DNA from 3 places in the Cupriavidus sp. GW823-FHT07A04 genome. Region 3 is predicted to be linked to each of the others. Evidence: predicted binding sites of a transcription regulator. Region 3 holds the regulator's gene; each other region holds the start of a gene.

Region 1 (7,401 bases), on a different contig from region 3:
AAAGTGCGGCACGTCGCTGGCCTCGCCGCGCAGCGATGCGGCAATCCTCAGCGACAGCGAGCCAAACGCAATGCCAAGGCCGATCGACATCTGCTGGGCAGCATTCCATAGCGTATTGGCGCTGCTCATCTGGTTTTGCGGGATATCGGCGTAGGCCAGCGTGGCGAGCGTGGAGAACTGCATCGAGCGCGTCACGCCGTAGATAAACACCACGAACAGCACGATGGCGAGCGGCGTCTCGGGCGTGAGCAAGCCGCACGCGACGATGAACACGCTGGCGAAAGCCACGTCGACGATCGCGGTGGCGCGAAAGCCGTAGTGTTGCAGCACGCGCGTGGTCAAGGCCTTCATGCCGAGGTTGCCGAGCGCGCTGGCGAGCAGCAACAGCCCGGAGCGGAACGCGGACAGCCCGAAGCCAACCTGGAACAGCAGCGGCATCAAATACGGCACCGCCCCGATGCCGATGCGGGTGACGGACCCGGTGATCACGGTGACCGAGAACGTCGGCACGCGCAGCGTCGTGAAATCGAGCAGCGGATGCTCGCGGCCCGCTGCATGGCGCACGGCGAGCACGCCCAGGGCGAGGCCGGCGGCCACGAACGCGCCCGCCGTTGCCAGGCTGGAGCCTTGCTGGCTGGCCAGCTCCGTGCCGTACAGCACGAAGGTGAGCGTGGCGCCGCTGAGCAGGAAGCCGACGATATCAAGCGGCTTGGGCTCGCTCGCGCGTTCGTTGCGGATCATCATGAAGGTGGCGATCAGCGCGGCGATGCCGAATGGCACGTTGAGCAGGAAGATCCAGCGCCAGGAGGCGTAGGTGGTGATGAACCCGCCAATGGGCGGCCCCACCACAGGCGCCACGATGGCCGGCCAGGTGATGGTGGAGATGGCCTTGATCAACTGGCGCTTATCCGTGTTGCGCACCACGATCAGCCGCCCGACCGGCACCATCATCGCGCCGCCAATGCCTTGCAGCACGCGCGCCGCGGTGAACGCGAATAACCCGTTCGATGCGCCGCACAGCACCGAGGCCACCGTGAAAACAACGATCGCCCCGCCGAACACCGTCCTTGACCCGAAGCGATCAGCGATCCATCCGCTGATCGGGATAAACACCGCCAGCGCCAGCATATAGGCCGTCATGCCCAGGCTCAGGTCATTCGGCCCGACCCCGAACGACCGCGCCATCTGCGGCAACGCAGTGGCGAGCACGGTGGTATCGAGGTACTCCATGAAGAAGGTAGCCGCGACGAGATACGGCAGGAATCTCATCGACGATGACTGGGTTTGCGTGTGGTCCATGGAGCGGCGGGTGCGGGGGGTGCGTGTCTGCGCGGCGAAGCGGGCGGACCGCTTTTTGCCACCGGGAAAGCCATTTCAAGCCAGGATGGCAATCATACCGGGCATCGGCAAAGGACGTTTGCCCCGCCCGGCCCACGCTTTGGCCAGTCCATCATGCCGCGCCTGCGCGCGCCGGGTCTTCCGCCTGGCGCTGCGGCACGCGCACCGGGTCGACATGGGTCATCACATTCAGCACGTCCTGAATCTGCATGGCGGCGAGGCGCGCCTCCACCGCAATACGGTGCCCCGCCTCGACCGTCATTGCGCCATCGATCTCCAGATGCACGTCGACCAGGATCGCGTCGCCCATCTTGCGGGTCTTCAGGTCATGCAGGCCCAGCACGCCTGGCGTGGCCAGCATGGCCTGCCGGATCGCCTCGATGCTCTGCGCATCCACGGCGCGGTCCATCAGGTCATGCAGGGCATCCCAGGAGAACTTCCAGCCCATCCTGGTCACCATCAGGCCGACCACCAGGGCGGCCACTGGATCAAGCATGTGGTAGCCAAGCAGGTTGCCGCCGATGCCCACGGCGACCACCAGCGACGATGCCGCATCCGAGCGCGCATGCCATGCGTTGGCAACCAGCATGCTGGAGCGCACGCGCTCGGCCACGGCGAGCATGTAGCGGAACAACGATTCCTTTGCCGCCAGCGCGCCCAATGCCACCCACAGCGCGACACCCTTGACCGGCTGGATCAACTCGGGATGCTCCAGCTTTTGCACGGCCGACCACAGCATGCCGACGCCGACCGCAAGCAGCAGCAGGCCGATTGCCAGCGAGGCGGCGGTCTCGAAACGCTGGTGGCCGTATTGGTGGTCGGCATCCGCGCCCTTGCGGCTATGGTGACTGGCGAACAGCACCACAAAGTCCGAGACCAGGTCGGAGAGCGAGTGAATGGCATCCGCGATCAACGCCTGGGAGCCGGCCACCACGCCCGCCACCAGTTGCATGCAGGTCAGCAGGATATTCACGGCCACGCTCACCCAGGTGCTGCGCCGCGCCGCCTGGGCTCTGGCGGGCGTTTCTACCTCGGCCTCGTCGATGACCTCATCAGTTCGCATCGATGGATGACTCCTGTTGTCCGGTTAATGTCCGGTTAATGCCTTGCCGGGTAAAGCGCGGCCGCGCCCCAGCCATTCTAGCCACTCGAACAGCGCCATGCCGGCCAGCATGGCCAGCGCAAAGACTGCGCCTTGCCATGCGCCCGCGCCCAGCAGCACCAGCGCGGGCCCCGGGCAGATCCCCGCCAGCCCCCAGCCCACGCCGAACAACAGGCCACCACCAAGCAAGCGCCGGTCAATCCGGCGCGACGCCGGCAGCTGCATGGGCATGCCCAGCAGCGAGACGGCACGCCGCCGGGCGATACCGAACGCCACTACGCCCACCGCGATCGCGCCGCCCATCACCAGCGCCAGCGAGGGATCCCAGCGCCCGGCAAGGTCGAGAAATCCGAGCACCTTCTGTGGATTGGCCATGCCGGCCAGGATCAGCCCGAGGCCGAACACCAGGCCAGAGGCCAGCGAGATCAGCAAGGAAGAAAGGCGGTTCATGTCGCTCCTCATGCGCCGAGCAGGTGCCGTGCGACAAAGACCGTCGCAAAACCGGCCCCCATGAAGGCCGCGGTGGCCGCCAGCGAGCGCGGAGAGAGCCGCGACAGCCCGCAAACGCCATGCCCGCTGGTGCAGCCCGCGCCGTAGCGGGTACCCAATCCCACCAGCAAGCCGGCTACGACCAGCAGGCCAGCGCCGGCATGGACCCGGATCTCCGGCAGCGCGCCGAACAGGCGCCAGAGCAGCGGTGCCGCCAGCAGGCCAAGCACAAAGGCGATACGCCAGCCGGCTTCCGCGCGCGTTGGCCGCAGCAAGCCACCAACGATGCCGCTGATGCCCGCGATGCGCCCGTTGAACAGCACGAGCGCGGCGGCGGCCAGTCCAATCAGCAGGCCCCCGCCCAGCGCGGACCAGGGCGTGAAGTGTGTCCAGTCGATGATCATGGCCAGTGGCTCCTTCATTCAGTGGGGCAATACAGGGCGTAAAGCGTTTCGAGCACGGCCAGCGCCCGCGCATCGGCAACCGCGTAAAAAATCCGCTTGCCGTCGCGCCGCGTGTTGACCAGCCCTTCCGCGCGCAGCACACCAAGCTGTTGCGACAAGGTGGGTTGATGGATGCCAAGCAGCGCTTCGAGCTCGCCCACCGACATCTCGCCCTGGCTAAGCTGGCAAAGCAGCAGCAGCCTGTCTTCATTGGCGAGGGCGCGCAACATGGCGGTGGCGTCGCCCGCGGCGGCGCGCATCGTGTCCAGGCTCAGGGAGGGAGAAGCCGCTTGCATGGGTTCGGCAAAGGCCGGGCGAGACCCCGGCCTGCTAATCAATATACGGTTTAATATTATATTAAAAAGTATATTGATGCCAGTCGAGACCGACCTTCAATGCGACATCAACACCGGAATGTCGGCGTGGCGCATCAGGGTGCGGGTGGTGCCGCCAGTGACCAGCTCGCGCAGCCGGGCGTGCCCATAGCCACCCGCCACCAGCAGGTCGGCCTGCAAGTGCCGCACCGCCTCCAGCAGTAGTTGGCCAATCCCATGGCTGCCTTGCACGGCGTGCATGACGCTGGTGATGCCCTGGCGCGCCAGGTGATCTCGCAGGCCGGCGTGCGCACCGGGCACATCGGGCATGCCGTGGGTCGCCGAGCCGTCATGCGCGCTGGACGCCGACACCACGGTGACACGCTTGGCCAGGCGCAGCAGAGGCATCGCATCGGCCACGGCCCGGGCGGCTTCCCGCCCACCATCCCATGCGATGGCGACATGTTCGCAGGGTAGATGCCGCACGCCCGGCGGCACCAGCAGCACCGGGCGGCCGGTGTTGAGCAACACATATTCCGGGGTCTGTGCCACCAGCACGGGAATGGACTCCGGCCCGGGCAAGCGGGCCAGGACGACTACGTCCGCCACCCGCCCCTGCTGGACCAGCGCCCAGCCCACGTCGTCCTCGATGACCCGGTGGGTGAAACCCACGCCGGGCGCCGCTTCGCTCATGGCCCGATGAAATGCGGCGCTGGCTTCGGCGCCCTGCGCCAGCAACTGGCGCCGGGCCAGTTCCGCGTAGTATCCCGCCTCGTCGCCCGCGCCCCGGAACGGCTCCAGCCGCATGCCGGTGGCCGTCACCCCGATCACATGGCCGGCCGAGCGCTGCGCCAGTTCCGCAGCCAGGTTGACGCGATCCGCACAGCCGGGATCCGCACCGAGTTCGACCAGCACGGTCTTGAAATCCATGATGTTTTCCTCCGATCTGGAGACCCCTGCACACGGTTGCAGACGTTTTTCCGACTATCCGAAAATGGACTCTACTCCGTGCGCGGGGCAGCGCAAGCGGGCAATGCGGGCGAATTGCGGCAGATCAATGCCGAAAGCCTGCCCCGCGCGGCCGGCGCGCGGGACTACGCAAGCGGCGCCAGCTCGATCTGGCTGGCCATTGGCGCCAGCGCACGGATCAGCATGATGCTCATATCGGTGAACGCCAGCGTGCAACTGGCCAGCGTGCCACGCCAGTCCGCATCGGCCAGCGTCAGGTTCTCCCAGACCTCGACCGGATGCTCGGGCGGCACGCCCTGCGCCACCAGCCAGGCGGCGATATCGCTGGGCATGAAATCCCATGGGCGCGGAATCACGATGGCGTTGCGCTGGTCCGCCAGCACGTGCACCAGATGGCGCTTGAACGGCTCCAGGTCTCCGCGCCGGTGAAAGGTCAGGAAGGTGGTCTCGTCGAAGCAAACCTTGCCGCGCGCAGCCAGCACCTGGGCCGAAGAGATGCCGGGCACGGTATCCACCGGATGGCCGCATGCCCGCTCGACCCGCTCCAGGTACTGGAAACCGCTGAAGTGCATGTCGCCCATGAACAGCACCACACAGCGCCGGCCGCCATGGTGCTCGGCGGCAACCCAGGCAAGCCGCTCCACCTGGTCCTGGTATCCCATGGTGACCACCTGGGCCGCCGGCGGCACCAGCGGGCGGATGACGTCGATGACCGTGTCGAAGCCGGCCACGATGTCGGCGCCACGGACCAGTTCCGCCACGCCGTGGGTCAGGAAGTCGAGGTGCCCGGGGCCAACGCCGGCGCAGATGATCATGAAGAATCCCGGTTCGATCGATGCAAAAGGGGACGGCGCGCGCATCGCCCCGTCAAGACAGGGCGCAATTATGCCAAGCCATCGGAGCGCGAGGCCTGCGCCGAGGAACGCCTGGCGCAAAAAAAAAGTACTTCAGGATCCGGCACTGGATGCCGATAGCTGCTTCAGAGCCGAGTCAATGTCCCGCGAGCCCCCACCGGGCAAGGCAGGCACCCTCGGTCGTTAGCGACGTTTACCTCACTCATGCCAGATAGAGACAAAGCGCTCAGCATAGCCGACCCCCATCAGTTGTTCCGCAATTCGCTCGAGCAAGCCACCGATGCCGTCTTCATCCTGAACACGGACAACAAGGTGATCTTCCTGAACGCTGCTGCGGAGGCACTCTATGGCGCATCCCGTACGCAAGTCTTCGGCATGAACGTGGAGGCGCTCGTGCAAAAGCTGCCGGATGCCGACGCGCAGCGCGCCCAGCCCTTGCCCGCCGTCCGGATACTGAGGCCGGATGGCGAACTTCGCTTTGGCCATGTCGCGGAATCCAGCACCCGCCTGGGCGACGTGACACTGCGCACGCTGCTGGTAAAGGTGGCCAACCACCCGGATGCCAGCCGCGACCATCACCCGTTGCTATCCGTCATTGCCGACGAGATCGACAGTGCCGTGCTGGTGGTCGATGCCGACTGGCACATCGTGTACGGCAACGCCGGGCTCACGCGCATGCTGGGCTACAAGCCCTGCGAGCTGAGGGGCAAGACCCCGCGCGAGATACTGGCCGGCGAGTTCACCGATCCCGGCGTGATGCAACGCTTGCATGCCCAGCGCTCATCCCCGGGCGGTGAGCGCCACGAGGCTCTGGTGTATGCGCGCGACGGCAGCGCACTCTGGGTCAGCGCCACCGTGCGCCATCTGGTCAGCGCGACCGGCGACCGGCATCACGCCATCGTCATCCTCTCCGACATCACCCAGCAGCGGACCTACGAGATGCTGCAGCGAAAGGTACTGCAAGCCATGGTGATGGAGCAGCCGCTGCCCGCCGTGATGGAATTGATCTGCGAAGAAGTACAACGCGTGGCACCCGCCGTGATCGCGTCCGTGCTGCGGGTGGCCGCCGATGGGCGCCTGCACCCGCTGGCCGCGCCTGGCCTGCCGCCCGAGTATTCGGCCGCGCTGGACGGCCTGACCATCGGGCCATCCGTGGGCTCCTGCGGCACGGCCGCCTGGCTGGGCGAGCCGGTGATGGTCAGCGATATTGCCAACGATCCGCTATGGGCGGATTTTCGTGATCTTGCCCTACCCCTCGGCCTGGCGGCATGCTGGTCCTATCCGATCAAGGCAAGCGATGGCCGCGTGCTTGCCACGCTGGCCTTCTACTGCCGCACCGTCCGCCAGCCCGACGCCTTCCACCAGCAGCTGGCCGAGGTATGCGCCTCGCTGTGCAAGCTCGCGTTCGAGCGCGAGGAAGCCGCCGAGCGGATCCTGCAGCTCGACCACTACGATTCACTGACCGGCTTGCCCAACCGCAGCCTGCTGCAGATGCAGGCCGGCACCCTGCTGCTCGCGGCGCGCTCGGCCGGCACCACGCTCAGCGTGCTGTTCGTCGACCTGGACCGCTTCAAGCATATCAACGACTCGCTCGGCCACGTCGGCGGCGACAAGCTGCTGCGCGAGGTTGCGCAACGCCTTAGCGCGCACGCCGGGGATACCGCGCTGGTGGCGCGGCTGTCGGGCGACGAATTCGCGCTGGTGCTCCCCGACTGCGACCGCACCCAGACCATTGCTGCGGGCAAGCGCATCCTGGCCGCGCTGCGCCAGCCGCTGCGCATCGACCACGCCAGCATTGCGCCCTCGGCCAGCATCGGCATCAGCATGTTCCCGGCCGACGGCGATGCGCTGGACTACCTGCTGCACTGCGCCGAGATGGCCATGTACGACGC
Region 2 (7,401 bases), on a different contig from region 3:
CAGAACTGCCGCCGCGACAGCGGGTCCACCCCCGTGGTGGGCTCGTCGAGAATCAGCAGGTCCGGGTTGTGGACCAGTGCGCAGCACAGGCCCAGCTTCTGCTTCATGCCGCCCGAGAGCTTGCCCGCCGGACGGTCCGGGAAAGGCGCCAGGCCGGTGGCCGCGAGCAGGCGCTCGATGCGCTGGCGCCGCTGCGTGCCGCCCAGGCCGAACAGCCGGGCAAAGAAGTCCACGTTCTCGTAGACCGACAGCGTCGGGTACAGGTTGCGTCCCAGCCCCTGCGGCATGAACGCCACGCGCGGCAACAGCGCCTCGCGCGCTTGCCGGTCACGCAAGTCCGCGCCCAGCACGGTGGCATGGCCCTGTTGGATACGCTTGACGCCTGCAATCACGCCGAGCAGCGTCGATTTACCGACGCCATCGGGGCCGATCAGGCCGATGGTGGCATTGCCGGGCAGCGTGAGCGACACATTGTCCAGGGCCACGCTGGCGCCGTAGCGGTGCGACAAGCCATCGATCCGGATGGCCGCGGCACCGTCGGGGTGCGGACTCGGCATGGCGTCAGGCCGGCTGCGGGGGCAGCGTCAGCGCGGCGGGCCAGGGCTGCCTGGCATCCAGGCGCACAAAGCCATCGCCCGTCATGCCGGCCTTCAGTTTGGCCGCGTAGCGCTGGGCAACCTCGGGCGCCAGCTGCAGCTTGACGCGATACATCAGCTTGGCCCGCTCGGCATCGGTCTCGACATACTTGGGGGTGAACTGCGCCTCGCTGGCCACAAAGCTGACGCGGGCCGGGATCGGTTCGTCCTTCATTGCGTCCAGCACGATGCGCGCCTCGTCGCCGATAGCCAGCTTGCCGGCAGCACCCGCGGGCAGGAACACCGTGAAATACATATCGGCCAGGTTCAGCAGCGACGCCACGCGGCCGCCCGCCGGCAGCACCGTGCCGACCTCGATCACGCGATACTCCACACGCCCGGCCACCGGGGCACGGATGGTTGCCTCATCCTGCAGGATCTTCAGGCGGGCAATCTGGGCATCGGCCTCCGCGATCGCCGCGTTAGCCTCGCCAAGCGCGGCGCGCGCGCCGGTCACGCCCGCGCTCTCGCCATCCAGGCCAAGCTGCCGGCGATCGCGCTCGACGGCAGAAATCTGGCGGTCCTGGTAGAGCTTGACCGCCTCGGTCAACTCCAGCCGCGCCAACCGCTGGCGGCTCGCGCGCCCCTCGATCTCCGCCTGCGCGCGCGACGCCGCCTGCACGGCACGCTCGCGGGCTGCGGTGGCAAGGCTGAGTTGAGTCAATAATTCGGCGTCATCCTGCCGGGCCACCACGGCGCCCGCAGCCAGGGCATCGCCCTCGCGAACCGGCAGATCGATGACGCGGCCCGGATACTTCACCGCCACGTCCAGGCGGCCGATCTCCATGCGCCCATTGCTGTGGGCCACATCCGCCGGCCACGGGTCGCGCTGGCTGCCAAGCCACCACACGGCGGCTCCAATGGCGCCAGCAACGAACAATACCGCTATACCCCAGCCTGGTTTGAGTTTCATCGGCTACCTGTGCACCTGTGCGCTGAATGATGGAATGCCGCCGGGCGCGCCAGGGGGTTCAGGGTGTCGGGCAAAGGGGGGAAGGGGAGACGACAAAGACAGACCTTGATCCGCGGGGCGACGGCGTAGGGTCCAATGCTATCCGGCGGGGTGGGGCGTGGACTTGATCTAGCGCAAGTTGGTGCCGAAGGGGGCACTTTTTGGAGGGGGAGTTCTAATTAGGCGATTAAGCGATGCGCAGTACCGCCGCGCCGGCCAGGCGGCCCGCGCGCAGGTCGGCCAGCGCGGCATTGGCCTGCTCCAGCGGATAGACCGTGGTGGTGGTGCGCAGCGGCGTGGCCTGGGCGATCCGCATCAGTTCCAGCCCGTCGTCGCGCGTGAGGTTGGCCACCGACACGATCGACCGCTCCTCCCAGAGCAGGCGATAGGGGAAGGCCGGAATATCGCTCATGTGGATGCCACCGCAAACCACGGTGCCGCCCTTGGCGACGGCTTGCAGCGCCATCGGCACCAGCGCACCCACCGGCGCGTAGATCAGCGCGGCATCGAGCGGCTGCGGTGCGGGCTGGTCGCTTGGACCGGCCCAGCACGCCCCGGTGTCACGCGCGAACTGGCAGGCGGCGGTGTCGCCGGGGCGCGTGAAGGCAAAGATCTCGCGCTGCTGGGCGACGGCGATCTGCGTCACCAGGTGGGCCGCGGCGCCAAATCCGTAAATGCCGATAGACCGGACCTTGCGGGCGTCCCCCGCCATGCGCAGCGTGCGGTAGCCAATCAGGCCCGCACACAGCAAGGGCGCCGCATGCTCGTCGTCGTAGTGCTCCGGGATGGGGAAGCAAAAGCGGCTGTCGGCCACTACGTACTCGGCGTAGCCGCCGTCGCGCGTATAGCCGGTGAACTGCGGCGTATCGCACAGGTTTTCGCGACGCGCCGCGCAATAGCCGCAGTGCCCGCAGGTCTGCCCGAGCCACGGCACGCCGACCCGGTCGCCCGGGGCAAGGCCCGTCACGCCTGCGCCACAGGACTCGACCCTGCCAACGATTTCGTGTCCGGGAATGAGGGCGGCTTTCGGGTGCGCGAGTTCGCCGTCGACAATGTGCAGGTCGGTGCGGCAGACGCCGCAGGTGCTCACCGCGATACGCACTTCGCCTGGGCCGGGGTCTGGCACGGGGACGCGCGCCAGGCGCAAGGCCGGCCCGGTGCCGTCGAAAATCATGGCGCGCATCGTCTCGTGCATGGTGACGTCCTCGGCGGTGCCCAGCATTTAGCCTAGGTCACGCTGACGGTTGCCGCTTGATCCGTATCCATGGCGTACGCGAGGCGCCAGCCCCTGTGCAGAAGGTATCGGCTTGACCTGAGTCAATAGCCACGTCCAAACGCTTCCTAGACTGGATTCAGGCTCCCAAACCCAAACCTAAACCGCACAGGAATGTTATGGAATACGCCAGCATCATGGTCCACCTGGACACCAGCCCACGCGCGCTGGACCGGCTTGAAATCGCTGCCCGGCTCGCCGTGGCACGCCATGCCCGGCTGATCGGGCTGTTTGCCGGCTTTATGCCGGATGTCGCCTGGTTTTACCTGATGGAGGGTGCCGCGACCTATATCAACGAGGACCGCCAGCGGCGCAGTGAGGCGCGCGAGGCGGTGCACCGGCGCTTCCTGGCGGCAACGCAGGACCTGGGGATCGAAACCGAGTGGCGGGCAGTGGATGGCGATCCGTTGATGATGGCGCTGCGCGAAGTGCGCGAGGCCGACCTTGTGGTTGCCGGGCAATACGATCCGGCCGACCCAGACAGCTTTGTCGCGACCCAGTTCCTGGAAACCCTCATCCTCGACGGTGGCAGGCCGGTTCTTGTCATTCCATTCGCAGGCCAGTTCGCTGTCCCCGGCGCACGTGTCATGGTGGCTTGGAACGGCGGACGCGAGGCCACGCGCGCCTTGCACGACGCCATGCCCTTGATCTGCGGCGGGCAGGCCAAGGTGCTTTGCGCGCAAGGTACCGGCGCGCGGCCCGATGCGAGCCTGCCGGGCCATGCCATGGCCGCGTTGGCAAGCCATGGCGTCCAGGCAGAGTTTGAACACTGCCAGGAAGGATCGGACATCGCCATCGGGGAAACCTTGCTCTCGCGCGCGGCGGATTTTGGCGCCGATCTGGTGGTGATGGGCGCCTACGGGCGCGGCCGCCTGCGCGAGTTGGTACTGGGTGGCGTCACCAGGGCTTTGCTGGACACCATGACGGTGCCCGTCCTGATGTCACACTAGTCACATCAACTGCCGGCATGGCGCGGGCGCGATATCCGCGCCCGCGCGCACCATGGCTGCGGCCGGCTCCGCGCATGGCCGGAAGTGAGATTGACGCAGATCATGCTAACCGGCAACCACCCACCTATATTGAAGCTTGAAGCGGAACGAGGGTTCAGCGCGCCACGCCGCAGGCACTTCGTGCCGGCGGCCCATCACTTGATCTGGCGCAAGCGGCCTGCCCGATGTCATCGCATCATGGATGTGGATCCACCTTGCCGCGCCCGGGAGTCGACGATGTCCGATTTAACGAAAGAGCAGCTCTCCAGCCTCGTCGCCTTGCTGGACAGCAGAGAGCAGAGAATCCGCGGCCAGATGGACGCCGCAGCCGTTTCCCGTACTGTGTCCGCCGAGCGCGAAGCGAGCGACGACGCGGATCTCGCTGAGCATGGCACCGAGGAGCGCATGGACGATGCCGTGGCGGAACACTACCGCATGGAACTGGCCGACATAGCGGTGGCGCGCAAGCGGATCGCCAGGCTTAGCTACGGCGTGTGCGTGGACTGCGGCGAGCCCATTCCTTATCCACGCCTGCAAGCGTATCCCACGGCCAAACGCTGCACCCCGTGCCAGCGCAAGCACGAGCACATGTTCGGGGCGCCGAGCGGTATGCGATGAGCATGGGCGGGCGTTCCCGCGGGCGGGCTCGCCAGGTGAGTCCGCAATACTGCAGGCAGGCCGCGTGGGCGCTGCCCGATTCGATTTCAGGAGCCAGACATGAAAGTCCGTGAGCGTTCGAGCCAGGTCAGGCCGGCCCGTTGGGACCGGCTTCCCCAGGATCCCATCCACGATGCCTACAAGCAGCCGGAGCAGGCGCCCGCCATCGCTTCCTGTCCCGCTTGCCACGCGGTCTTCCTGAAAGGATGTTGGCAATGGCGGGCCGTGCCGCCCGGCGCCAAGGCGCTGATGTGCCCGGCCTGCCACCGCATCGCCGACCATGTGCCCGCGGCGCAGTTGACGCTGGATGGGGCGTTCCAGCGGGAGCACCGGGATGAGATTCTCGGGCTGGTGCGGCACCGCGAAGCCCTGATGAGAGAGAGTCATCCGATGGAGCGCGTCATGGCGACGCAGACTCAGGAGGATCGCATCACCATCACGACCACGGGCTTTCACCTGGCACGCGATATCGGCTCTGCCGTGCATCATGCGTATCGTGGCAAGCTGGAAATCGACTATCCCGACGCCGACGAGACCCTCTATGTTCATTGGCACCGCGCTTGAGGACCGTCATGGCGCGCATTGGGGGCCGTCCAGTCTGACAGACACCTCGCCTTACGGCGTCGATGGAAGTCGCTAGCCGGCTAGCCAGCTAGCTGGTCCCTCACCGGCAAAAGGTGATGTCATGACTTTCCAGGACAGGAACGAGGCCGCCGAGCGGCTAGCCGAAGCGCTCTCCGGGTACGGCGACGCCCATCCCCTTGTGCTGGCCATTCCACGGGGTGGCGTGCCGATGGGCAAGATACTCGCCGACCGGCTCGGCGGCGAACTGGACGTGGTCCTGGTCAGGAAGCTAGGGGCGCCATTCGACCGCGAGATGGCGGTCGGCGCGGTCGATGAAAGCGGCTGGGTCTACGTGACGCCCTACGCGGCACGAGTTGGCGCCGACTCCAGCTATCTCAACCAGGAGCGCAACGAACAGCTTGCATTGCTGCGCCGCCGCCGCAAGCAATACACGCCGGGGCGCGCCGCGCGTGCGCTGGACGGGCGCACGGTGATCGTGGTGGACGATGGGCTTGCCACGGGCGCCACCATGATTGCCGCATTGCATGCCGTGCGGCAGCAGCATCCTGCCCGGCTGGTATGCGCTGTGCCCGTGGCCGCGCCGGCTTCGCTCGCCGAGGTGCGGCGTTACGCGGACGAGGTGGTCTGCCTGCGATCGCCGGCCAATTTTTCCGCTGTCGGTGAGCATTATCGGGAGTTTCCGCAGGTTGAGGATGAGGAAGTGGTGGCTTGCCTGGAGGGCGATCCGGGGCAGCACGGGGTGGGGCGTTTGGCGGGACGGTAGTAGGGGTGGGCGTTCTGGAGGCGGTGCTTTTGGTCTTTTCCGGCTGCTGCCAGCCTCTGGCAGCCTGGCCAGTTAGGGAAAGGCGGGCGGCTAGCGCAATGTCATGGCCCATTGCCTGAGTTCGACCCCGTCAGCAAGAGGCGGAGTTCCACGCCGTCGCTGGCAGGCTGGCCAGTGCGCAGAACGTGGATACCGCTGCTTTCGGCGAGCCTGAGCATCGCCCTGTTGGTTGCCAGCGTGGTCCCGACCAGCTCCCGCGTGCCGCGTGCGCGGCAGTAGGCCACCATCTTGCCCAGCAGCAGGCTGCCGATGCCCTGGCGCTTGCAATCGGAGCGCACCGCCACGGCGAACTCAGCGCACAGGTTGTCGGGGTCGGCTACGGCCCGCACTTCGCCCAGGATGGCCGGCTGCTCGCCGGTTGCCGCGCCGACGGCGACGAATGCCATCTCACGGGCGTAATCGATCTGGGTCATGCGTGCGAGCTGGCTGTGCGGCGGCTGGCGGATCATGCAGAAGAAGCGCATGCGGATGTCATCCGGGGTCATGGCGGCAAAGAAGGCCTGGTAGGCGGGCTCGTCTTCGGGATGCACCGGGCGCAATAGCAACGGTGCGCCGTGCCACGCCACGGTCTCCTCCAGTTCCTTGGGATAGGGCCGGATGGCAAGGCGGGCAGCGCCTGGCTGCGTAGCCGCCGCCACGCCGATGCGCGTGTCCAGGGCCAGCACGCCCGCGCCGTCGGCCAGCAGCGGATTGATATCGAGTTCGGTGATTTCCGGCAGGTCGCATAGCAGTTGCGACAGCTGGATCAGGACCTGGTACAGAGCGTCATGGCGAATCGGCGGCTGGTCCCGATAGCCCGCAAGCAGCTTCGCAACGCGTGTGCGGCCGACAAGATCCCTTGCCAGGTTGACATTCAGCGGCGGCAGGGCGATGGCACGGTCGGCGATGCACTCGGCGGCGGTACCCCCGTGTCCAAACAGCACCACAGGGCCAAACACCGGATCGGTGGTCGCGCCCAGGATCAATTCGAAAGCACCCGGCCGGCTGATCATGCGCTGGACCGTGAAGCCATCCAGGCGCGCCCCGGGCCGTTCGCTGCGAATGCGGGCTTCCATGTGCTCCAGGGCCTGCCGCACCTGGCCGGCAGACTGCAGGTCCAGCGCCACGCCACCGACGTCGGACTTGTGCGTAATGTCCCGCGACAGAATCTTGGCGACAACCGGAAAGCCGACGCCTTCGGCAGCGGCGACGGCGGCATCGATGTCGGCAGCGGTCCGGGTTTCCACCACAGGGATGCCATAGGCGGTCAGGACCGTGCGGGCTTCGGGCTCAGTCAGCATCGAACGGCCGGTGGTGAGCGCGTCGCGGATGCACTGTCGCGCACGTTCGCTGTCGGGCTCGGCGCCGGCCGGAACCGATGGCGGCGTCTCCATCAGCAGTTCCTGGTTGTGGCGGTAGGCCACGGTCTGCAGGAAGCCGCGCACGGCCTGTTCCGGCGTGTCGTAGGTGGGAAGGCCCGCATGCCGGCAGATCTGGCGGGCGCGGGT
Region 3 (7,401 bases):
AACAACTGCAGCGCGAGGTCTATGGCAAGTACATGCAGATGGACGTCAAGCAGGTGGCGGCCGACCCGGCGGCGCGCGAGATCGGGCAACGCCTGTTTCTCAACTACTGCGCGCAATGCCACGGCTCCGATGCGCGCGGCAGCCGCGGCTTTCCCAACCTGACCGACAACGACTGGCTGTACGGCGGGGAGCCCGAGACCATCACGCAGACCATTACCAAGGGCCGCAACGGCGTGATGCCGTCGTTCGCCTCGACCATCGACGGCAAGCTCGCTGGCGACGTGGCGCAATACGTGCGCTCGCTGTCCGGCCTGTCTTACGACCCGATCCGCGCCTCGCGCGGCGAGAGCACGTTCAAGTCCACCTGCGCGGCCTGCCATGGCTCCACCGGCAAGGGCAACCAGGCGCTTGGCGCGCCTAACCTGTCGGACCGCGTGTGGCTGTACGGCAGCTCGGAGGCGAACATCGTCGACGCCATCCTGAAGGGCCACAACAACCATATGCCGGCGCACGAGGAAATCCTCACGCCGGAGCGTATCCGCATGTTGACGGCCTATGTCTGGGGCCTGTCCAACACCGGCGGCGCAGGCGAGGGGGCGAAGCAATGAGCCACTGCGCTTATGCTTGTCAGCCGGGCCCGCACCGCGGCGGGGGTGTTCGCCCATGAACGCCCCCGGACCGGAGCCGCTTGAAAGGAACGGGGCCGCGTGGGCGCCGCTGCGAGCGCCCACGCCTGATTCGGCGGACGCGGAAACGTCGGACGAGACCCTGTACGAAGTCCGCCGCAAGATCTATCCGCGCTCGGTGTCGGGTGCGTTCTCGAGCTGGCGGGTCTGGATGGTGGTCCTGACCCAGCTGTTCTTCTATGGCATGCCCTGGCTGCAGTGGAATGGCCGCCAGGCCATGTTGTTCGATCTCGGCGCGCGCAAGTTCTATATCTTTGGCCTGGTGCTGTGGCCCCAGGACGTGATCTACCTTGCCGTGCTGCTGGTGATCTCCGCGGTGTCGCTGTTTCTCTTCACGGCGATCGCGGGGCGGCTGTTTTGCGGCTACGCTTGTCCGCAGACGGTGTACACCGAGATCTTCATGTGGATCGAGCGGCATGTGGAAGGCGACCGCTTTGCCCGCATCCGCCTGGACGGCGATCCTTGGAGCGTGCGCAAGCTGCGCCTGAAGGCCACCAAGCACACGCTCTGGATCGTGATCGCGCTATGGACGGGCTTTACCTTCGTCGGCTATTTCTCGCCCATTCGCACGCTCGGCGCGCAGGTGCTGAGCCTCTCGCTGGGTCCGTGGCAGACGTTCTGGATGCTGTTTTACTCGTTTGCCACCTGGGGCAACGCCGGCTTCATGCGCGAGCAGGTCTGCAAGTACATGTGCCCGTATGCGCGCTTCCAGAGCGTGATGGTGGATCGCGACACCTATGTGGTCACCTATGACGTGGGCCGCGGCGAGCCGCGCGGCAGCCGCTCGCGCAAGGCGGACCACAAGGCCGCCGGGCTGGGCTCGTGCGTGAATTGCAGCATCTGCGTGCAGGTCTGTCCTACTGGCATCGATATCCGCGATGGCCTGCAATACGACTGCATTGGCTGCGGCGCCTGTATCGACGCCTGCAACCAGGTCATGGACAAGATGGCTTACCCGCGCGGGCTGATCCGCTATACGTCCGAGAACGCCATGCGCAGCGCGCTCTCCGAGACCGTGGCGCGCAAGCGCCTGGTGCGGCCGCGCACGGTGATCTACTCGGTGATCTGGCTGGCGCTGGTCGCCGGCTTCATGGCCTCGCTGGCCATGCGCACGCCGCTCAAGGTCGATATCATCCGCGACCGCGGCGCGCTGGGGCGGGAAGTGGAAGGGCGCTGGATCGAGAACGTGTACCGGCTGCAGCTGATCAACACGACCGAGGCGCCAATGCGCGTCGCCGTCAGCGCGGGCAGCGATGAGCTCAAGGGCCTGGCCGTGGAATATGATCACGCTGCCGGCAACCTGGAGCCCACGTCCAATCGCCTGATTCCCATCCGGGTGCGCGTGCCGATCGAGTCCGCGGCGCAGGGCACGCACAAGATCGAGGTCACAGTGACCGCGGTGCCCGACGAGGGCGCGGGGAGCCATGGCGCGGAGATTCGACAGAGCACCAGCTTTATCGTGCCGCGCAATCTATGAGGCGGCAGGGACGCTGGTTGCACCAATCCGTACGCAACATACGCGATCTAGATCTAGAGGAGGCCAGATGACGCAGCAAAGTAATCCCTGGTGGAAGGAGCCATGGCCGTGGCTGCTGATGAGTGGGCCGTTCGTGGCCATGGTGGCCTGCGGGGTCACGATCTGGCTGGCCATGACCCATCCGGATCCGCCCATTGAGGAAGGGGTGGCGCGCCACGGCCTGGTGGTTGAGAAGGCGGGCAGCGCGGCACGCCAGGCAGCGCCGGTCGCGGCGCAAGCGAGGTGATCATGAGGCTACGCTGGCTGATGTGGGTGCTGTGGCCCGCTTTCCTGGTCGCCGGGCTGACGACCGCGCTGGTATTCTCCATGGTCGATCCCGGCGACCTGCGCTTCTTCGGCCAGCCGGTCGAGGCATCGCGGGAGGCGGTCTACACCGTGGGTTTCCTGATCGCGTGGGTGCTGTGCGCGCTGTCGAGCGGCTTGACGCTGTACACCATGCCCACGCGGCTGGCGGACACGGACGAGCTGGAGTGATTGCGATGCGCGCCTTGCCGGTTCAGGCCAGCAGGCGCGGCATCGCGGCGAGCCGCCGCGGGCGAGGGCGGCGCGCGACGTGCAGGTCAGCAGGACTTGTTGACGATCTGCTTGATCCCCACCATGTCGACCAGCTTGACGTGGCGCTGGCGGATCTGGATCAGGCCGGCTTCCGCAAAGCGCGAGAACAGGCGGCTGACGGTTTCGAGCTTGAGCCCCAGGTAGCTGCCGATTTCCTCGCGGCTCATGCGCAGCACGAACTCGGAGGCCGAATAGCCGCGCGCGGACAAGCGCTCGGACAGGTTGATCAGGAAAGCGGCAAGCCGCTCCTCGGCGCGCATCGATCCGAGCGTGATCAACATGACCTGGTCCTGCGAGATCTCCTTGCTCATCAGGCGCATGAACTGATGCTGCAGCGACGGCAGGACGTTGGACAGCGTCTGGAGATCGCCAAAGCGCACCACGCAGACTTCGGTATCTTCCAGCGCGGTGGCGTCCGACGCATGCTGCATCTCGCCAAGGCCGTCGAGGCCGACGACTTCGCCGGGAAGGTGGAAGCCCGTGATCTGCGAGCGGCCGTCTTCCATTGTCAGGTGGGTCTTGAGCGTGCCGAAGCGGATCGCGTAGACGGCGGTGAGAGGATCGCCGAGGCGGTACAGGGTTTCGCCCTTGCGTACGCGCACCCGGTCCTGGACCAGCGTATCCATCTTTTCGAGGTCCTGCTGCGACATGCCGACGGGCAGGCAGAGCTGGCCGAGCGAGCAAGTGGAGCAGCGGGGCGACATCTCGGTAATGGGAATGGTGGTGAGCAATTGGGGCCTGTCGGTTTAGCGCAGTCAGTCAAGCGCGATGTGGCGGGCGCATTGAGTTGAGAGCTTGACGTTGAGAGTCGTCGGTTGGAAGCGCTATCCACATCGGCCTGGCGCGCGGGTCTTGCGGCAGTGCGCTATCTGTGCAGCGCGGCTTGCCGTGCCCGTCGTCATGTTGTGCGAGCGCGCTGGTGTGCGCGGGCGCAAGGCCTCATGTTGATAGCGCCTCTTGGAGCTGCGGGGGCGCGTTCGCCGCATTTTACCGCGCCAGACGTTGCGATTGTGTGATTGGGAGGAGAAGTTGACCATAGGCGTGCTTATCAGCGTATTTACCTTGGCATTGCTGGGCGGCGTGCACTGCGCCGCCATGTGCGGCGGGATCGCGCTGGCGGCGGAGCAGGGCGGCGTTGCGCGCGTGCCTGCCACGGTGCTCCGGCGTCCCGGCCATTGGTTGCTGGAACTGCTTGTCATGCATGCCGGGCGGCTGAGCATGTATGCGGTGCTGGGAGGCTTGCTGGGCGCCCTTGGCGCCGGCGTCTGGAAGACGCAGTACCTGCCGCTGCAGCGCTGGCTGTTCGGGGTCGGCAGTGTAATGCTGGTGCTGTCGGGCTTGTGGATGTTGCGCGGGCGCACCATGGGTACGGGTTGGCTGGAGCGGCTCGCCGCCCGGGGCGCGGGTGGCTTGCTGCGCGGCCTTGGTGCCGTCGGGGCGCGCTTGCCGGCTGTGGCCCGGGCGCATGGGCAGGGCCGGTTGCTGCGCCGCTACGGCATGGGGCTAGCCTGGGGGCTGGTCCCGTGCGGCATGGTGTACGGTGCTCTTGCCATGGCGTTGCTGGCCGGCAATGCCCCGTCGGGCGCGCTGGTGATGGCCGTGTTTGGCCTGGGCACCCTGCCGAACCTGCTGGTGATCTCGGGCCTGTCCGGCTATCTCAGGCAGCTTTCGCGGCGCCCGGCGTTGCGGGCTGGCGCTGGGCTTGCGGTGGTGGCCTTTGGCTTGGCCGGGGTGGCGCGCGCGCTGCTTTTGCCTGAGACGCTTGCCGCGCATGGATTCTGCCTGGTCTTCTGAAGCGCTGCTTCGTGGTGTATCTGTCACTTCTTCGCTGAGGTAGCTGTGCGAATCGGTTGCAGGTTTGCCAGGGAATGCCATACAATCGCAAGAACAGCGATATCGCGCACGTATTTCATCGTGGCATCGTCAGGTAGCATCCGCTGCTCAGGGATGCATGCCAGGAACACCCAGGCAGGCATCAGCGCCAGGGACCGTTCCCCATCCGCCGTCCGGTTCAAAAGATTCGGTTCAAAAGACCAGCTACGGCAGGGCGGGGTGAAATAGGCCGGCAGGCCCGATATCCGTATTTTCTTGCACCCGGCGCGTTCGATGATAAACGCCGCGCCGGACAGGTCCGCCACATCAGGGGGAAGGCGCGACGCAAGGGCTCCGTCGACTGGCAGATAATGCCGGTGGCCGGGCGATCTCCTGCCGGTCAGGTCCGGCACCCGATGCAATAAAAGAAGGCGCACGGCTGGCATGCATCAAGCATGCGGTTGGCTGCGCGGCCAGATGGCGGTGGCAATCCCTACCGCTGAACCCGCAATCTCCAGTGCGCCCGGGATCAACCGGGGCGCAGGTGCAAAGACAGGCTGCACGCAATCAACATGAATACCCAAGAGGCGAAGATCGTCCTCGAGACCGCGCTGATCTGCGCGCAGGAACCCTTGCGCGTCAATGACTTGCGCCGGCTGTTTGCCGACGACGTCGGTGCCGACACCATTCGTGTGCTGCTCGAAGAGCTGCGCCGCGACTGGGAGCAACGCGGCGTGGAACTCGTGGCACTGGCCAGTGGCTGGCGTTTCCAGAGCCGCCCTGTCATGCGTGAATACCTGGATCGGCTGAATCCTGAAAAGCCGCCCAAGTACTCCCGCGCCGTGATGGAGACGCTGGCGATCATTGCCTACCGGCAACCGGTCACGCGGGGCGATATCGAGGAAATCCGTGGTGTCGCGGTCAGCACCGAAGTCGTGAAGAAGCTCGAGGACCGCAGCTGGATCGAGGTGATCGGCCACCGTGACGTGCCCGGGCGGCCTGCGCTTTATGCCACCACCAAGAACTTCCTTGATGACCTTGGCCTGCGCACGCTCGATGAATTGCCGCCGCTGGAGGACATCCAGGCCCAGGCGCAGGTCGCGCTGCTGAATCAGGAGCCGATTGACTTCGAGGCGCTGGGCAAGGTGCCGGCGGATAGCGACGAAGAGGCATTCGCGGAACCTGGCGCTGATCAGGCCGGCGCTGCCGCGCTGGTTGCGGCGGATGCCGGAGAGGGTGAACCGACCTCTTCCGGCGTGGTTGCCCCCGACGGTCTTGCGGCCGGCGCCATGGATGGCATCGCCGATTTGGTGGATGCGTTTGAAAGGAAGGAGGCCTTGGCGCAAGCGGAAGCCGGGTTCACACCCGCGCCCGAGGCCGAGGCGGAAGTGCCGGCGACGCCCGGGCCAGGCAGTGAGCCAGGGAGCGAGCCGGTGTCCGCCGAGCCCGCCGGCGCGCTGTCTGGCGACATAGCCGCGGAGCAAGCCGTCGAAGACGGTGAAACAAATGAGCAAACGGACACGCCCGCCAACGGTTACCACGTACAAGTGGCCTCCGGCGAGCAGGCGTCCGAAGTCCCGGGGGCGTCCACGACGAATCCGGCGCACCCCAGCGAGCACGACGAGCACGACCAGCGCGTGTCCAACTGAACACCATGCAACATCCGAATGTGAATACCTTGTCCGATTCTGATCAAGACGTCCGCCAGGCGGATACGCCGGCCGGCGATGCCGGCAATGGCGCCGAAGGCGGCGCCGGCACCGATGGCGCGCCGCGCCGCAAGGGCCTGCGCCGTGGCTTGCGCAATCTGGTGGCCACGCGCCGCCAGGCCGCGCAGGACCGCGACGGCGACCGTGCCGCGGACGGCGGGGCGGCAATCCCTGCGGGCGGCCCCGATGCGGGCGCCGCGCAAGACGCGCGTGGCGACGGCGCAAGGAAGGGACGTACGCGTGGCAAACGCAAGCTCGCGGAAGGCGAGGCTGTGCAGGCCGGCGAGCAGCAGGGCGAACGCCCGGCGCCGCGAGGCCGCCGGAACTTCAGCGGTGACAATGCCGAAGGCGCAAGCGAAGCTGGCGGAGAAGCCACGGGCGAGCGCCAGCGTGACGGCGCGCGCGCCAACCCGAACGGGAATGGCGCCCGCAAGCGCAAGCCGCAGCAAGGCCAGCAGCCGCAAGGCGCGGCTCGCCGTGGTGGCGCCGAAGGGCAGCAAGGTGGCCCGCGCCAGCAAGGCAAGGGTAACAAGGGCAAAGGCGGCGCGCAGCGCCCAGCCGCGGGTGTGCCTGAGAAGGCGCCCGCCGCCGCGAGCGGTGAGGACCTCTTCCGCTTTGTCATTTCCGGTCAGTACGACCAGGAAGAGTCGAGCGGTCCGCAGGCCCGGGTCAAGCCGGTGCGCGAGCTGTCTGCAGACGATGATGCGCCCAAGCTGCACAAAGTGCTCGCCGAGGGTGGACTGGGCTCGCGCCGGGAAATGGAAGAGCTGATCCTGCAGGGCCGGGTTTCGGTCAATGGCCTGCCTGCCCACATCGGCCAGCGCATCCTGCCGGCAGACCAGGTCCGGGTCAACGGCAAGCTGATTCATCGCCGTGTGTCGTCCAAGCCTCCGCGCGTGCTGCTGTATCACAAGCCGTCCGGCGAAATCGTCAGCCAGTCGGATCCGGAAGGCCGTCCGACCGTGTTCGACAGCCTGCCGCGCATCAAGGCAGGGAAGTGGGTGGCCGTGGGCCGCCTCGACTTCAACACCGAGGGCTTGCTGATCTTTACCTCCTCGGGCGATATCGCCAACAAGTTCATGCATCCGCGCTACGGCGTGGA

What was found. Region 3 encodes FNR, which switches genes on or off when oxygen is low (the NO sensors DNR and NnrR bind a similar motif). Its sites were predicted from a motif close to TTGATNNNNATCAA; they were not measured.
Region 1: a site for FNR is predicted at 4,731-4,744, ahead of AC1Q7Q_RS25350 (universal stress protein). Genes of this name have one in related genera too.
Region 2: a site for FNR is predicted at 3,901-3,914, ahead of AC1Q7Q_RS31730 (TraR/DksA family transcriptional regulator). Genes of this name have one in related genera too.

Annotation. Positions count from the first base shown of each region.
Region 1 is NZ_JBXAHA010000015.1:107,987-115,387, reverse strand. It holds gene AC1Q7Q_RS25375 (DHA2 family efflux MFS transporter permease subunit) at 1-1,299, opposite strand, end outside; gene AC1Q7Q_RS25370 (cation diffusion facilitator family transporter) at 1,451-2,401, opposite strand; gene AC1Q7Q_RS25365 (DUF6691 family protein) at 2,426-2,890, opposite strand; gene AC1Q7Q_RS25360 (YeeE/YedE family protein) at 2,899-3,333, opposite strand; gene AC1Q7Q_RS25355 (metalloregulator ArsR/SmtB family transcription factor) at 3,348-3,668, opposite strand; gene AC1Q7Q_RS25350 (universal stress protein) at 3,765-4,616, opposite strand; gene AC1Q7Q_RS25345 (cobalt-precorrin-7 (C(5))-methyltransferase) at 4,781-5,470, opposite strand; gene AC1Q7Q_RS25340 (sensor domain-containing protein) at 5,714-7,401, shown strand, end outside.
Region 2 is NZ_JBXAHA010000022.1:14,861-22,261, reverse strand. It holds gene rbbA (ribosome-associated ATPase/putative transporter RbbA) at 1-557, opposite strand, end outside; gene AC1Q7Q_RS31745 (HlyD family secretion protein) at 562-1,548, opposite strand; gene AC1Q7Q_RS31740 (zinc-dependent alcohol dehydrogenase family protein) at 1,775-2,782, opposite strand; gene AC1Q7Q_RS31735 (universal stress protein) at 2,980-3,810, shown strand; gene AC1Q7Q_RS31730 (TraR/DksA family transcriptional regulator) at 4,087-4,467, shown strand; gene AC1Q7Q_RS31725 (BCAM0308 family protein) at 4,567-5,070, shown strand; gene AC1Q7Q_RS31720 (phosphoribosyltransferase) at 5,192-5,854, shown strand; gene AC1Q7Q_RS31715 (bifunctional acetate--CoA ligase family protein/GNAT family N-acetyltransferase) at 5,956-7,401, opposite strand, start outside.
Region 3 is NZ_JBXAHA010000009.1:20,764-28,164, reverse strand. It holds gene ccoP (cytochrome-c oxidase, cbb3-type subunit III) at 1-608, shown strand, start outside; gene ccoG (cytochrome c oxidase accessory protein CcoG) at 664-2,163, shown strand; gene AC1Q7Q_RS16710 (membrane protein) at 2,231-2,449, shown strand; gene AC1Q7Q_RS16705 (hypothetical protein) at 2,452-2,697, shown strand; gene fnr (fumarate/nitrate reduction transcriptional regulator Fnr) at 2,784-3,509, opposite strand; gene AC1Q7Q_RS16695 (sulfite exporter TauE/SafE family protein) at 3,808-4,572, shown strand; gene AC1Q7Q_RS16690 (hypothetical protein) at 4,596-5,036, opposite strand; gene scpB (SMC-Scp complex subunit ScpB) at 5,163-6,239, shown strand; gene rluB (23S rRNA pseudouridine(2605) synthase RluB) at 6,245-7,401, shown strand, end outside.